One region of the Paenibacillus sp. F4 genome, then DNA from elsewhere that is predicted to be linked to it. Evidence: riboswitches for the same ligand, from Rfam matches in the RefSeq annotation. Region 1 holds a riboswitch; the other holds the start of a gene.
The links. A riboswitch is a leader RNA that binds a small molecule or an ion and turns the genes downstream of it on or off. The one in region 1 is predicted to bind S-adenosylmethionine.
Positions count from the first base shown of each region.

Region 2: it holds a riboswitch for S-adenosylmethionine, as region 1 does, so the genes downstream of both, C1T21_RS23705 (methionine ABC transporter ATP-binding protein) here and metA (homoserine O-acetyltransferase MetA) in region 1, are expected to answer to the same signal.

Region 1 covers NZ_POVS01000009.1:820,253-823,676, forward strand. The annotation lists gene C1T21_RS10885 (PLP-dependent transferase) at 1-472, opposite strand, end outside; gene metA (homoserine O-acetyltransferase MetA) at 597-1,514, opposite strand; SAM riboswitch class I at 1,632-1,757, opposite strand; gene corA (magnesium/cobalt transporter CorA) at 2,309-3,244, shown strand.
Region 2 covers NZ_POVS01000020.1:74,015-77,438, forward strand. The annotation lists gene C1T21_RS23695 (UbiD family decarboxylase) at 1-407, shown strand, start outside; gene C1T21_RS23700 (Cthe_2314 family HEPN domain-containing protein) at 458-1,183, shown strand; SAM riboswitch class I at 1,309-1,448, shown strand; gene C1T21_RS23705 (methionine ABC transporter ATP-binding protein) at 1,584-2,606, shown strand; gene C1T21_RS23710 (methionine ABC transporter permease) at 2,603-3,271, shown strand; gene C1T21_RS23715 (MetQ/NlpA family ABC transporter substrate-binding protein) at 3,346-3,424, shown strand, end outside.

The DNA.
Region 1 (3,424 bases):
TATCAGTAATCATCATTAACGGATTTGTAGGCGTTTCTATAAATACGGCTTTGGTATTCGGTCGACATGACTGTTCGAGTGCTTCAAGATCGTTCGTATCCACATAACTCGCTGTTACACCAAATTTAGATAAAATACGCTCCAGCAAACGATATGTCCCGCCATAAAGATCCAACGATACAATGAGATGATCTCCCTGTCCAAACAATGCAAATACCGTTTGTAGCGCCGCCATACCTGAGCTGCAAGCAAAGCCTGCATCACCAGATTCAAGTGCAGCAGAAGCCTCTTCCAGTACCTTTCGCGTGGGATTGATCGTCCGAATGTAATCAAATCCTGTACTTTGACCCAGACGGGGATGGCGGAACGCCGTAGATTGGTAAATCGGGTAATTAACAGCCCCGGTTACTGGCTCCTCGACTGAACCGATTTGTGCCAATCTGCTTTCGATTTTCCACTGTTTCTCACTCATATGAATCCTCCTGTTAACTTCCATAGTAGGTGCTATAACATATGCTGTAAAAATGGATGTCAAAGACTATACTGCTGCGCTACTGCAAGGTGGTACTGTAAAAGGGTAAACTACAAGCCCCTTTTTAAATCTGGGGCCCGATATCGTAAGGTGTTTCTTGGTATACATAATAGTTAAGCCAATTCGAAAATAATAAATTGGCGTGCGCCCGCCAGATAGAGGGCGGTGTGCGCTCAGGATCATCATTAGGAAAATAATTTTTGGGGACTTCAATATCCAGTCCTTTGGCCACATCGCGGTCGTATTCCCATTTCAGGGAAAGCGGGTCATATTCAGAATGCCCAGTTACAAAAATTTGTTTACCGTCAAGCGTGGCTACCAGGTACACTCCAGCTTCCTCGGATTCGGATAAAACTTCTAATTCGGCAATATGATCAATATCTTCCCGCCGAACCTCCGTATGCCGGGAGTGAGGAGCATAAAACAGTTCATCAAAGCCGCGTAGCAATTTCACTTTAGGTTTAATAACTGTGTGTGGAAATACGCCAAAGCATTTGTAGTCGAGCCCGTATTTCGGGACACCGAAATGATGGTATAAACCTGCCTGTGAGGCCCAACAGATATGCATGGTCGAAGTTACATTCGTTTTCGTCCATTCAAAGATTTGCCGGATCTCCTCCCAGTAGTTCACATCCTCAAACTCAAGCTGTTCAACCGGGGCTCCTGTAATGACCATACCGTCAAAACGACTGTTCTTGATCTCGTCAAACGTTTTATAAAACATGTTCAAATATTCTTGCGATGTATTTTTGGATACATGAGACTTCATGTGCACCAACGTAACGTCCACTTGCAGCGGCGTATTGCCGACCAGCCGCAACAGTTGGGTTTCCGTAGTTTCTTTTGTAGGCATCAAATTCAAAATGGCGATCCGCAACGGACGAATATCCTGATGATAGGCCAAACTTTCGTCCATTACGAAAATATTTTCGCCCTCCAGCACTTCCTTGGCAGGTAGCGTATCTGGAATCTTAATCGGCATGTAAACTCACTCCTTATTCGGTAAGTTTTGCGAAAATCGTCTTGTTGAGATGCCGGGCATATAATAAAAAGACCTTTCTCAGTTAGAGAAAGGTCATATTTGTATCCATATGCGCCTCTCTCATCTGTCAGGGCTACGCTCTTTGTACAAAGCGCGCGTCCTGCAAGAATTAGCACCGTGCGATTAAAATCGCCGGTTGCCGGGTATCATCGGGCTAGTCCCTCCACCTGCTCTTGATAAGATTTCGCTATATTCATTTTGGGTTCACAAAGTTCTTGTTGTTCACTTTAATGCATCGGCTGGGCTTCGTCAAGATGGGACTTGTAAATTTGTACCCTGCATTCACATTTTGTCTACCTTTTCCATAGGTTAAATCATATCCCTCTTATCGCTGATGCTCTTGTCACTGCTGTTGATTTAGCCCATGATTTTGCGCTTGAAAGGCCGTAGGCCGAGCGTTATACTATACAAGTGCTAATAGGCAAAAATATGGAGCAGTAGTGCAAGATTTGAGTGTTTCCTGCGATACTGTGGCAACCTAAAAAAGAACATTGTGAGGTGAATCCGGAATGGAAGGCGACCCGAGTCCGAATAGGCGGCGATCCCTGAACAACAGCATAGGAATGACTTCAGCTTGCCGAAAGACGGGACGCCAGGCTCTGCATGCTCCAAAAGCCTTCGGCTTTTGATGGGAGTGCACGCTTACCCGAACCGGCTAACTGGCTAACTGAGTCCATTTCTTATGCTTAAGGTAAACGTATTTCCGTTACGACGGAGCATAAGGAGTGACATATATGAAAATCCGTTTGGTCAACAACGGGGTTTTTACCCCTGTCGAAGAAATTGAAATGGCGCTTACTGCACCGGCAGAAGGCTTTTATTGGATTGATGCCGATGTCGATGATCTGGCAGTGCTCCAGCCTTTATTTTCCATGCATGATCTTGCAGTGGAAGACTGTTTGAGCGAAGAAGAACAGCGTCCGAAGATTGAAATTTATGAAAGCCATTATTTTATCGTTGTAAATAGTATTCGTTTTGATGATGAAGAAATATTTTTGCGTGCTTTGAACATTTTTCTCGGCCGCCATTTTATCATTACGGTGACCAAGCAGAAAATCAATGAGCTTCGTACCCTCAAGCCTATGCTGTGGGAGCAAGAAGTCAGCCAGCCTGACCGTTTTATGTATCTGTTAGTCGACTTGATCGTTGACAACTATTTTCTGGTTGGTGACCGGATTGAGGTTCGCATTGAAAAGCTGGAAGAAGACATTCTAATGCATACAAAAAAGTCGCATTTGAACGAAATCATCGGCTTACGCAGTGAGATTCTGTGGCTGAAAAAAGTGCTAGGCCCACAAAAGGAAGTCATCAATACCCTGAACAAACGCGATTTGCGACTCATCGACGATCAATTGCAAAAATATTTCAGCGACATTTATGAAAATGCTGTGAAAATTTCGGAGACTTTTGAAACTTACCGCGACTTGATGGGTAACCTTCGAGAAGCTTATCAATCAAGTATCGCCAACCGTGCCAATGAAATTATGCGTGTGTTTACGGCAATTACGACCGTATTTATGCCATTGACAGTCATTACCGGAATATATGGGATGAACTTCGATAATATGCCTGAGCTTCATACACGTTATGGCTATTTTGTCGTCATTGGTATTATGGTGGCATTAGGTGTCAGTATGTTCTGTATTTTCCGCAAGAAAGACTGGGTTTAAAAAGAAAAGGGTAAGAAAAGTACCGAGTTGGATACTTATTTCGATGTTCAAGCTTGGTCATAAAAAGCAGCAGCCGTGTCCTGTGAGGAACTGGGACTGACCCCATAGCGTGAGACAAATTAAAACACCTTCAAGAGAATGCAGCCATGTCGTAAGATATGGAGACAACCTTGGAGGTGT
Region 2 (3,424 bases), on a different contig from region 1:
TGCCTCGTGCTTATGAGGGAGGCGATCTGCCGGGAATTCGTGAAATTAAGCCCTATTGCGGAGGTTGCCTCGTCGTATCGGGTGCGTCCTTTGAGCAGGAGCCTGAGCTGGCGGCACGTGTTTTGGAGCGATTAGCTGCAGGTGAGCAAGAGTGGCCGCTCGTCTTCATTGTGGACGATGCCAAAGAAGTTGTTCGCTCTCAAGCCTCGTTCCTGTGGACGGTATTCACACGCTTTAACCCGGCTACGGATATGTACGCGGACAGCGAAGTGCGTTTGCATCATCTGAACTATAAGCTGCCAATTGTAGTGGATGCGCGTATGAAGCCAGGCTATCCGGATGAGGTATTACCGCGTGAGGATATTGTTAAGCTTGTAGATCAACGATGGACGAGTTATTTCGCTTGACGCCCTAATTAAACCTACAGCCGGATTTTACATTTATAGGAGGCGTTAGCATGATACGCAAGCTACTGGGTGAGCCGCCACGTGTAAACAAGGGCATCCTGTTAGATGCCATGAATAGCATGTCAGATATGTTGAACCTGCTGGAGCGGCAAATTCAGGCTGGTGGAGATCCGACCCACGATTTTCGGAAGGCGGATATTTTGACACGTGGTCTAATGTCATCTCTAGATGAACTGGAGCAGAGCCATCATGCTGCCGCCTTTTTCCGTATGAAAGTGAAAGCCGGATATGCTGAAGATATGAGCGAGGATGAAAAATCCGACTATGCATTGTATGTTTTCTTTTATAAAGATGGTTTTGTGAGGGTATTTTCCATTTTAGATAAGCTGGGCAACTGGCTAAATGATGTTTGTGATTTAAAAACAGGGCAGTATAAGGCGCATTATTCGTATTTTACCGTGTTGCGGCAGCTCAAGTATCTCAAAATGCATCCTGTATTGACCGATAATTTAATTGATATCAAGGACACATACAATGATGCCATCAATCGGCTGCGTAAGCGGCGTAATACGGAGGTACACTATATGAATACGGAAATGCAGGATGATCTCTGGCAACGACACCGAGCTTTGTACGGAAAAATCCAACTGGAGGACCTCGATCACCATTTGGAAGATTTGCAGCAGGGCTTGGAAATGGTGTGTCGTTCGCTGTCAAACGCCTTTACTTATACTGCGAAACAATGGAAGAACCGGGCAGTACGTCCAAAAATATGATAGAAAATATCCTTTGACAAAGCTATGTAAACTATCTATACTGAAACCTAGTTTCAGAAAAATGCTTGAATTATGTTTTTTTATATAAACTTAACGGACAGCTAAAGCTGGAGTTTAACATATTTTTCTTATCCAGAGAGGTGGAGGGACTGGCCCGATGAAGCCCGGCAACCCGTTCTTTCCCGGTGTAATACACTGGGAGGGAACATGATGGTGCTAATTCCTACAAAACCGCTAGAGTTATAGCGATTTTGGCAGATGAGAAAAGGTTCGCAAGGTGGGGCCCTTTTCATTCTGTGAAAGGGGCTCTTTTTTGTATAAATAAATAGCGATTTTATACAATCCTAGAGATGACAACTGGTTAAAAGGGTAAGGAAGAAGTGAAGGAGGTCGCAGCACGTTGATAGAGCTTAAGCAGTTAACCAAGCATTATGGCAAAGGCAACCGACGCGTTAATGCGCTGTCTGGGTTGAATCTTTCTATAAAGCGTGGAGAAATATTCGGAGTGATTGGTCACTCCGGGGCGGGGAAAAGTACGTTGATCCGCTGTATTAATTTATTGGAACGCCCTACTTCAGGTGAAGTATGGGTAGACGGGGTAAACCTCACCACTGTGAGTCAATCCCAATTACAAATGCAGCGCCGAAAAATCGGAATGATTTTTCAGCATTTTAATTTGTTGTCCTCGGCGACGGTGTATGACAATATTGCATTTCCATTGCGGCTGGTAAACACGCCCAAGCAGAAGCTGGACAAGAAGGTTCGTGAACTGCTGGAATTGGTGGGTCTTGAAGAACACAGTGGAAAATATCCGTCACAGCTCTCAGGTGGACAGAAGCAACGGGTAGGAATTGCACGGGCGCTGGCTAGTGATCCTCATGTATTGCTATGTGACGAAGCGACTTCAGCGCTTGATCCGCAGACGACGGGGTCTATCCTGAAATTGCTGTTGGATATTAATCAGCGCTTTAATTTAACCATCGTGCTGATTACACATGAAATGCATGTCATTCAAAGCATTTGTGATCGAGTTGGTGTCATTCATCAGGGCGACATCGTGGAGCAAGGCCCAGTGGCGGAAGTATTTTTGAAGCCACAGCACCAGGTAACCAAGGACTTTATCCAACGGGAGTCAGAACATCCCGAGGAGTTGCAAGCAGCGATTGCGGCAGCAGGTGGCGGCGAGTCGGCGCAGGTAGTACGTATCTCCTTCTTGGGCAGTAAAACATATGATGCGATTCTGTCGCGTACGGCTCGAAGCACTGGTGTTGATTTTGCGATCTTGCAGGGAACCATATCTACGATTAAAAATGTACCATATGGACAGCTGATCGTTCGTTTTGAAGGAAACCATGAAGATATAGAGCATACGCTGCGCGAAGTGTCTGGGCAAGGACTTGATGTGGAGGTGATCGGACAATGAGCGAACTTGATTTTTCACAAGTGAGTTGGGAAGAGCTAGGGAATTCTACGCTGGAAACCCTTCAGATGCTCGGGGCATCCGCATTGTTCACCCTCATTATTGGTTTGCCGCTCGGCATATTATTGTTTCTGGCGAGCCGCTCCTCGTTAACTCTGATGAAGGTGATATACATTGTATTATCATTCATCGTTAACATTTTACGTTCCGTACCATTTATCATTTTGATCGTTGCACTTATTCCTTTTACACGATCGCTGGTAGGTACCTCGACCGGGGTGCTGGGAACCATCCCACCATTGGTTATCGGGGCTGCCCCATTCTTCGCACGTCTTGTCGAAACGTCTCTGCGTGAAGTGGACAAGGGCGTCATTGAAGCCGCACAAGCGATGGGTGCCTCGACAGGACAAATTATCCGGCGTGTGCTGTTACGTGAGGCACTTCCGGGTCTGCTCGCCGCATTAACCATTACCGTCGTTACACTCGTATCCTACACGGCAATGTCCGGGATGATCGGGGGCGGTGGACTAGGTACACTGGCTATCAACTACGGCTATTATCGTTATGAAACGGCTGTAATGATCGTTGCGGTCGTGCTGATGGTCGTATTGGTACAATTGCTGCAAATGGCGGGAGATCGCCTCGTGCGGCATTATACTCGAAAATAGGGAAAACATATAGATATCCTTATTGATCAGGACGTCTGCTCCTGAATATTACAAATTATTGGAGGGGTAATAACATGAAGAAATGGGTATTGGCTGTATTAAGCTTGACATTAATTGCGGTGCTGGCTGCTTGCGGTACAAAGAGCACAACAT